Regions from separate parts of the Marinovum sedimenti genome, predicted to be linked through region 2. Evidence: riboswitches for the same ligand, from Rfam matches in the RefSeq annotation. Region 2 holds a riboswitch; the other holds the start of a gene.

What was found. A riboswitch is a leader RNA that binds a small molecule or an ion and turns the genes downstream of it on or off. The one in region 2 is predicted to bind thiamine pyrophosphate.
Region 1: it holds a riboswitch for thiamine pyrophosphate, as region 2 does, so the genes downstream of both, thiD (bifunctional hydroxymethylpyrimidine kinase/phosphomethylpyrimidine kinase) here and ACW9UO_RS13625 (thiamine ABC transporter substrate-binding protein) in region 2, are expected to answer to the same signal.

Annotation. Positions count from the first base shown of each region.
Region 1 is NZ_CM133223.1:76,209-80,890, forward strand. Features, by position in the region: gene ACW9UO_RS00370 (thiazole synthase) at 1-234, opposite strand, end outside; gene thiS (sulfur carrier protein ThiS) at 237-431, opposite strand; gene ACW9UO_RS00380 (FAD-dependent oxidoreductase) at 415-1,389, opposite strand; gene thiD (bifunctional hydroxymethylpyrimidine kinase/phosphomethylpyrimidine kinase) at 1,386-2,189, opposite strand; TPP riboswitch at 2,232-2,334, opposite strand; gene ACW9UO_RS00390 (Rossmann-like and DUF2520 domain-containing protein) at 2,455-3,270, shown strand; gene ACW9UO_RS00395 (AEC family transporter) at 3,271-4,200, opposite strand; gene ACW9UO_RS00400 (MBL fold metallo-hydrolase) at 4,234-4,682, opposite strand, start outside.
Region 2 is NZ_CM133223.1:2,842,719-2,847,400, forward strand. Features, by position in the region: gene ACW9UO_RS13620 (ABC transporter permease family protein) at 1-695, opposite strand, end outside; gene ACW9UO_RS13625 (thiamine ABC transporter substrate-binding protein) at 671-1,657, opposite strand; TPP riboswitch at 1,693-1,800, opposite strand; gene aroC (chorismate synthase) at 1,894-3,009, shown strand; gene ACW9UO_RS13635 ([protein-PII] uridylyltransferase) at 3,216-4,682, opposite strand, start outside.

The DNA of each region.
Region 1 (4,682 bases), 850 kb from region 2:
GGCCTCTTTCACCGTGTGGCATCCGGCGGTGTTGGGCAAGATCTTGACGCCAAGCGCCCGGATCATCTGCCAGAACGCCTGACCCGAGCCACCCGCCCCCTCGCGGCGCAGGGATACGGTGGCGACACCGGCACCGCTGTCGCGAAACGCGCGTTCAAGGATCGCCGGGCTGGGGTATTGCGCGGTGCCAAGCATCAGCGGGTTGGGCAGCTCTGTGCCATAAAACGCCTTCATCCTCAGCCCCCCTGCATCGGCGCGACGATCTCGATCCGGTCGCCGTCGGATAGCGTGTGCGCCGCGCGCAGGGCGGCGGGCACAAAAGCCTCGTTCACCGCTGTCGCCACCCGGCCCGAAAAGCCGCATTCGCCCAGCAATGCGTCCAGCGTTTGTGCCGTCACCTCGCGGGTGTCACCGTTAACCACGATCTTCATCGACCATCTCCGACTGTTGATTGTTAAGCGCCAGGTCCGCCACGCCCCGCGCCAAAGCGGGGGCCAAAAGATAGCCGTGGCGGTACAGCCCATTGGCATAAATCCGGCCACTGATGCGGCGGATGCGGGGCAGGTTGTCAGGAAAGGCGGGGCGCAGATCGACGCCGATTTCCAGCACCTCAGCCTCGCCAAATCCGGGGTTAAGCGCATAGGCCGCGCTCAGCAGTTCGAGCATCGAGCGGGCGGTGATGCGCCGGCTGTCTTCGCTCTCGATCATCGTCGCGCCGAGCATGTAAACGCCGCTGCCGCGTGGTACGACATACAGCGGGATACGCGGATGCAAGAGCCGCACAGGGCGGCTTAGCGTGACATCCGGGCAGCGTAGGATCAGCATTTCGCCTTTCACTCCGCGCAGATCATGCAGCACATCGCGGGCCTGTAACCCACGGCAATCTATCGCGTTTTCCAGATCGTCCGGTGCGGTTTGGCGGTGAAACACAACGCCCTTGGCCACCAGCCCGGCGTAGAGATCGGCCAGCGCCTGTCGCGGGTTCAGATGGGCTTCGTCTTCGAAAAACAGCCCACTGGCAAACCCGGTGAGATCCGGCTCAAGCTGTGCAATCTCGCCGCTGACCTCGCGAAAACCGCTGGTGCGGCGGGCAAACCGGCGCAGATCGGGCAGGTCGCGCCGCCCCGCCACCACCAGCGTTCCGCAGCGCTGCACCTGAGTGCGCGCGGCCCACCAATCAAACGCCTCTTGGCCCAGCCGCAGCACTGGCTCTTCGGCATTTTCGACCTCGCACCACGGGGCCAACATGCCCCCCGCCCACCACGAACAGCCATGCGGACCGGGCGGGCCGGCGGGGTCGAAGATCTGCACCGATGCGCCGCGCGCCGCCAACTCGCTGGCCACGGCCAAGCCCGCAACGCCGGCCCCTATGACGGAAAACAGCGTCACGCTGGCCAGACCGCGTGGAAATGATGCACCGGCCCATGCCCTTGACCGACGTGCAAGCCATCCGCCGCGGCAATCGCCGCTTGCAGATAGGCGTGCGCAGCCCGCGTCGCCGCCTCCAGCGCCAGCCCTTTGGCCAGACCGGCGGCGATGGCCGAAGACAGGGTGCATCCGGTGCCGTGGGTGTTTTTCGTAGGGTGGCGCGGGGCGGTGAATTCGGCCACAACGCCGCCCTGTGTGATCAAAAAATCGTGGCACATCGCACCGCTGGCATGGCCGCCCTTCATCAAAACCGCCTGCGCCCCGAGCCTGCATAGGGCTTCGCCTTGAGCGATCATCTCGGCCTGCGTGGCGGCCACCGGTTGGCCCAGCAGTCGCGCAGCCTCGGGCAGGTTTGGCGTGAGCAGGGTGGCGCGCGGTAAAAGCACAGCGCGCAGGGTGGCGACCGCGTCTTGCGCCAAAAGCGCATCGCCGGATTTGGCAATCATCACCGGATCAAGCACCAGCGGCCCGGCGAAATCTTTGAGACCCTCTGCGACGCACCCAATGATCTCGGGCGTCGCCAGCATGCCGATCTTGATGGCACGCACGTCGAGATCGTCGAGCACCGCCGCGATCTGCGCGGCAATCACATCCTCGGGGATGCCATGCACCGCTGTCACAGCGCGGGTGTTTTGGGCGGTGACGGCGGTGATCACGCTTGCGCCGTAAACGCCAAGCGCCGACATCGCCTTGAGATCGGCCTGAATGCCCGCGCCGCCGCCGCTGTCGGATCCTGCAATGGTTAACGCAATATGCGCCATAGGGTGCTCCTTAAAAACAGGGCACCGGACGGGGAACATATCGCTTGCACGAAAACCGTTCCCTACGCCGGAATTGCCCGGATCAGGTTCGATGGGTTAACGCTTGCGTCTCTCAGCCTCTTGCGAGGCACCCCAACGGTTGAAACGCGGATAGCAAGCACAAGGGACAGTGTCAAATCCGATATCGCGCGGGCATGGCTTGCGCTGCGGGCGCGGATATTTCCATATGCGGGGTAAGACGTGGACGATCGGACAGGCAGGACAGATGAGCAAAAGACCGACAGTCAATCTGGTGGGGCCGGGCAAGGTGGGGCAGACTTTGTTGCGCCTGCTGGCCGAGACCTGCGAGATCAAAGACATCTGCGCGCGCGACAGAGGCCGGGCCGAGGCCGCGCAGGCCTTTGCCGGGGCTGGGCGTGCGGCGGGCGAGTTGCGAGAGATGCGGCCTGCGGATCTGTGGCTTCTCACGGTGCCGGATGATGAGATTGCGGGGGTTGCGGCGCAACTGGCCACGCTCGATCTGCCCGCCGCGACTGTGGCGCATTGCAGCGGCTTCCACCCCTCCGACCTGCTTGCCCCCTTGGCCGCAAAAGGCTGGCAAGTGGGCAGCGCACATCCGGTTCTGTCTTTCGCAGATCCGGGGCAAGCGGCGCAGCAGTTCGCGGGCTGTTATTGCGGCATTGAGGGCGCGGCGTCGGGCCTGTTGACCGAGGTGTTCACCGGCATCGGTGGCAACTGCTTTCCGATCCGCACCGAGGCCAAAGCGCTGTATCACGCCGCCGCGGTGATCTCGAACAATTTCACCACGGTGTTGCAGGCCATGGCGCAACAGGCCTGGAGCGCGGCGGGGGTGCCGCAAGATGTGCGGGCCGGTCTGCACGAGGCGCTGTTGCGCGGCACGGTCGAGTCTGTGCTGAGCGTCGGGCCGCGAGCCGCGCTCACCGGTCCGGCCGCGCGCGGCGACAGCGCTGTTGTCGCGGCGCAGGGGGCGGCGGTGACGGCGTGGCACGGCGAGGCGGGCGCGCTGTATGACCAGCTGAGTGTCATGGCGCGGCGGCTAAAGGACAGCGGACAGGTCTGATCAGGGCAGAATTGCCAGCCAAACCCAGATCGTCAGGATCGACAGCGCGGTGGCGATCAGCACCGACGAGGCCGCCACCCGCCGCGCCACGCCGTACATATTGGCAAAGACATAAGAGTTGATCCCCGGTGCCATCGTCGCCGTGATCACCGCCGAGCGTGTCGCGCCGGTTGACAGGCCGGTGAGGCCGGACATGGTATAGGTGATCGTGGGATGCAGGATCAACGACACCGCGCAAACAAATGCAATGATACGGAAATCTCCGTCCGGGCGATAGCGGAACATAACCCCGCCCATAGCGAAAAGCGCGCAGGGTATCGACGCCTGCACAATCAATTCAAGCGCCGCTGTGACCACCCCAGGCAGGGTGACGCCCGAGAAATTGACCGAAAATCCCAAGAGAATGCCGATCACCAGCGCGTTGCGGAACATCGCGCGCAGCACCTTGGCGGGCACTTGTCGCGCCGGGGTGCCCCGCGCGCGGGCGATCTCCATCGCGGTGATGCCAATGCCGTAGCAGAAAGGCGAATGCAGAGCCACGATGGCAAAGTTTGCGCCCAAAGCCGCGCTGCCATAGGCGCTTTCGGTGATCGCGATCCCCAACATCACCGAGTTGGCAAAGAGACAGCAAAACCCGATGGCGACGGAATCTTCCCAAGCGCGTTTGAACAGATAACGCCCGGCCAAAAGCCCGACGGTAAAGCCGGTGAGCGAGCCGGTGTAGAAACTGACCAGCAGCGCGAGGTCGAAATGCTGGCCAAGATCGAGCGTTGAGATCGCTTTGAACAGCAGGGCGGGAATGGCGAAATTCTGGGTGAAATTCATCAACCCATCGACGCCGTTTTCGGTCAGCAGCCCGCGCCAAACCGCGAGATACCCGGCCCCGATCACCAGAAATACCGGCAGAATGACATCGAGCAGCGCCTGCATCTTAGCGGTCCGTTTTGTGACGTTGGGCCGGGGTCATGCGGGCAGCACCAACTGCATCAGGTCATGCGCGGGGGTGATGTGCTCCGGGGTTTCCTGGTCAACCTCGGCATGGTCCAAATCGATGTGCATATTGGTCAATACCGCGCGTTTCGGCGCGGCGCGCGCGATCCATTCAAGCGTGCGGTCAAGATGGGCGTGGCTCGGGTGCGGCTTGCGGCGCAGCGCATCGACCACCCAAATGTCGAGACCGTCGAGCACTGGCCAGACCTCGTCAGGGATCTCGGCCACATCCGGCAAATAGGCCAGCCCGCCAATGCGAAACCCAAGCGCGTCAATCGAGCCGTGGTTGACCTCGAACGGCGTGAGGGTAACGGGGCCGCCCGCGCCATTGATGGTCACATCGCCGTTGATGCCGTGCAGATCAAGGATCGGCGGATAGGGCGAGCCGTGGGGCTGGACAAAGGCATAGCCAAACCGCGAAA
Region 2 (4,682 bases):
ACAAGCGCGAGGCTCGCCGCCTTGCCGAGATCGAAATCGAATTTGAACGCTTGGTAGATCGCCAGTTCCACCGTGGTCGCCTTTGGCCCGCCGCCCAAGGTCAGCGCGACGGCGAAAGACGTCAGGCAGATCACGAAGCTCACCGCAAAGGCCCCCGGCGCGATCCGGCGCAGCATCGGCCACTCCAGCAGCCGCCCCACCGGCGCGTCCAAGGACGCGGCTAGGCGGAAGCGTTCCGCCGGGATCGCCAGCCACCCCTGAAGGATCAGCCGGGTTGCCAGCGGCAGATTAAAGAACACATGCGCCAAAATCACGCCGTGATAGCCATAGATATCCATACGCGGCAGGCCAAAAGCGCCGCCAATTTGATTGACCAGCCCATTGCCGCCAAACACCGCCAGCAGCCCGAGCACCGCGACGATCACCGGCAGGATGAACGGCGCGCCCATCAGCGCGATGAGCAGCCCGCGGCCCGGAAACCTCTGCCGTGACAGGGCGCGCGCGACGGGCACGGCCAGCGCGACGCTGACCGCGGCCGACACCGCCGCCTGCCAAATGGTGAACCACAGCGCATCGAAATCCGCCGCGCCCAAAGCCCCAAGGCCCCCGCCACGCCAGATCACCGCAGCCACGGGGCCGATCACCAGCCCCGCAACCAGAAGCGCCGGGATTACTGCGACAGCGCGCTGCGCCATGCGTCGATTGCCGTGTCGCGAAGCTCTGCGGCTTCATCCTCGGTATAGAACAGCACCTTGTCGGGCACCGGCAAATCGCGGAATCCGTCGGGCCATTTGTCCACCGGCAAAGCGGCCGGGAACGACCAGTTCGACGTCGGGATCATGGTCTGGAACTCTTCGGTCAGGATGTAGTCCATGAACTGATCGGCAAGGTCGGGGTTGTCGGTGCTGGCCAGTTTGCCCACCAATTCGGCCATGAAATAGTGGCCTTCTGGGAAAATCGCCGCCGATTTGGTCAGGTCGCCCTCGGCGATGATGTGGTAGGCGGGCGAGGTGGTGTAGCTTAGCACCATATCGGCCTCGCCATCGGTGAACAGGCCATAGCTTTCCGACCAGCCTTTGGTGACGGTGACGATCTTGGGCGCGAGCTTCTCCCACGCCGCCTGAGCGCCATCGCCGTAGACCGCCTGCACCCAAAGCACCAGCGCGAGGCCAGAGATTGACGAACGCGGGTCCTGGATCACCAGCCGCAGATCGTCGGGGGCGTTCAGCAGGGCGTCAAACGTTGCGGGCGGAGTCACGACCAACTCGTTGTTATAGATAAACGCGGTGTGGCCGTAGTTGAACGGCAAGAAGGTGTCGTCGTCCCAAGCCACCGGCAGAGTCAACGACGCAGTGTCGACCCCGTGCGGCGCAAACAGCCCGCTGTCGCGTGCTTTCTTGGTGATGTCTGTGGTCAATCCGATCACCACGTCGGCCTCGGTCCGTGCGCCTTCCAGCAGGATGCGGGGCAGAATATCGCCGGTCTTGTAAACCAGATCACAGCCACAACGCGCCTCGAACCCCTGTTCGATGCCGGGGCCGGGGCCCCATTCGGAATTGAAATAATCGCCTGCGTAAACAGTCAGCACGGGGGTCTCTGCGCTGGCCAGTGTGGCCGAAGCAGTGACAAGTCCCGCAACGATGGTGCGTCCCAGCATGGGGCTCTCCAAATGTTGTGGGCGGAGTGGGGGGTGCACACGCAGTCAACCTTCCCTCCGCCGGTTTTAGCCGGTTCAGGTTCAACGGGTTCGCCAATGGCATCTCAGCAGTTTCACGCGAAACAGCTCCCCGAGGTGGGGCCAGTGGTACGCGCCCCATGGGGGTGCCACAAGGCAATTGTGCTTGAGGGTCAGCGGTAGGGGGCTTAGAGAAATGGGCAGATGGAGGGTCTCACATGAGCTACAACACCTTTGGCCGCATGTTCCGCGTCACCACATGGGGCGAAAGCCACGGGCCTGCGCTTGGCGCGACGGTGGATGGCTGCCCTCCGGGGGTCGCGATCGACGCCGCATTCCTTCAAGTCTGGCTCGACAAACGCAAGCCCGGACAGAACAAGAACATGACCCAGCGCAAAGAGCCGGATGAGGTCGAGATCTTGTCGGGGGTGTTTGAGGGCAAATCCACCGGCACGCCGATCCAGCTGATGATCCGCAACACCGATCAGCGGTCGAAGGATTATGGCGATATCGTTGAGAAATTCCGCCCCGGTCACGCCGATATCACCTATTGGCAGAAATACGGCATCCGCGATTATCGCGGCGGCGGGCGGTCTTCGGCGCGCGAAACGGCGGCGCGGGTGGCGGCGGGTGGCGTGGCGCGGGCGGCGCTGGCGCATATGCTGCCGAGGCTGAAGATCACCGGCTACATGGTGCAGATGGGTGAGAAACATATCGACCGGTCGCGGTTTGATTGGGACGAAATCGGGCGCAATGATTTCTGGGTGCCGGATGCCGAGGCTGTGCCGGAATGGGACGCTTATCTTGGCCACTTGCGCAAGGACGCGCATAACTCGGTTGGCGCGGTGATCGAAGTGGTGGCGCAGGGCGCGCCGGCGGGTCTGGGCGCGCCGGTCTATGGCAAGCTGGACACCGATCTGGCGACGGCGATGATGTCGATCAACGCGGTGAAAGCGGTTGAGATTGGCGATGGCATGGCGACGGCGGCGCTGACTGGCAGCGAGAATGCCGACGAGATTTTCATGGGGCCGGAGGGGCCGGTGTATGCGTCCAACCACGCGGGTGGTATTTTGGGCGGGATTTCCACCGGGCAGGATGTGGTGGTGCGCTTTGCGGTGAAGCCGACGTCGTCGATCCTGACCACGCGCAAGACGATCACCAAGTCGGGGGAAGAGACCGAGATCATCACCAAGGGTCGCCATGATCCCTGTGTTGGTATTCGCGCGGTGCCGGTGGGCGAGGCGATGATGGCCTGCGTGATCCTCGATCACATCCTGATGCACCGTGGTCAAATGGGCGGCGCGGTTGGCGACACCCTGGGCAAGATCGGATAAAACTTTTCCGCTTGCGGGGTAGCTGATCCATTGATGGATCAGTCCCGATCTGTTGACAGATCGGGCGTGTCGCGCTGGTTTAGAGGACGCAGTGCATCGGCTGATCCATTGACAGATCGGGTGTGTCGCACCGGTTTAGGGGTCGCGGCGCATCGGCTGATCCATCAATGGATCAGGACCGATCTGTCAACAGATCGGAGCTGACGTCAGGAATGCGCGCGCGCCGCCCCTTCCTGGATCGCAGTCCGCAGCTTGTTCTCCAACGTTTTCTGTTTGCCCGGCGAATGGAACTTCAGCCCGAACATGTCCTTGACGTAAAAGCTGTCCACCACCTGTTCGCCGTAGGTCGCGATCACGGCAGACGAGATATAGACGTTGGCATTGGCGAGCGTCCGCGTCAGATCGAACAACAGGCCGGGTCGGTCGCGGGTATCAACTTCGATGATCGTGTAAATTTCCGACCCATCGTTGTCGAAGGTGATATGCGTTGGCACCCGAAAGGCCCGTTCGCGCTTTTTGATCTTGTCGCGTGATTTGATTGCATCGCGCGTCACCACTTCGCCCAGCAAGGTTTTGTGGATCATGGTGCGCATCCGGGGCAGCTTGCTGGCCTCATACGGCGCGCCTTCGCTGTCTTGCACCCAAAAGGCCGCTGTGGCGAAACCGTCTTTGGTGGTAAAGGTCCGCGCGTCCACCACATTGGCCCCAACCAAGGTCAGTGCGCCGCACATCCGGCTAAAGATACCGGGGTGGTCGGCCATGGCAAAGCATACGCGGGTGGCATCCCGGTCTTCGTCGGGGTGCAGGTCGATGGCGATTTCGTTGTCGGCCAGATTGCGCAGCAGCCCCGCAAACACCACATGCGCCGTGACATGCAGCCCTTGCCAATACGGCGGATAATGCCGCCCGGTCTCGGCGCGCACCTCCTTGGTGGGCCAATCGACCAGCGCCTTGCGCAGATCCTTCTTGGCCTCGGTGCCGCGGTTCTCGCGGTTGAGCGCCTCCATACCGTCTTCGAGCGCCCGCCGGGTCTGGCGATAGAGCGCGCGCAGCAGCGCCGCTTTCCAGTTGTTCCAGGTGCCCGGCCCGACGCCGCGAATATCACAGACCGTGAGCACGCAGAGCAGATTGAGCCGCTCCACCGTCTTCACCGCCTTGGCAAAGTCGCGCACCGTGCGTGGATCGGCGATATCGCGTTTCTGGGCCATGTCGGACATCAACAGGTGATAGCGCACCAGCCATTCGACGGTTTCGCATTCTTTCTTGGTCAACCCCAGCCGCGGGGCCACCACCCGTGCAATGCGCGCGCCAAGAATGGAGTGATCCTCATCCCGGCCTTTGCCGATGTCATGCAGCAGAAGCGCCACATACAGCACCTTGCGGTCGATACCTTTCTCGATGATCTCGGTCGACACCGGAAGCTCTTCGTCGAGCTCGCCACGCTCGATCTCGGCAAGGTGGTGGATGACCTGAATGGTATGCTCGTCCACCGTATAATGGTGGTACATGTTGAACTGCATCATCGCCACGATCGGTGCAAATTCCGGGATAAACGCGGCCAGAACGCCCAGTTCGTTCATCCGGCGCAGGGCGCGTTCCGGGTTGCCATGTTTGAGCAGCAGATCAAGGAATTGCTTCGCCGCCGCCGGGTCGCGGCGCATGTCATCGTCAAT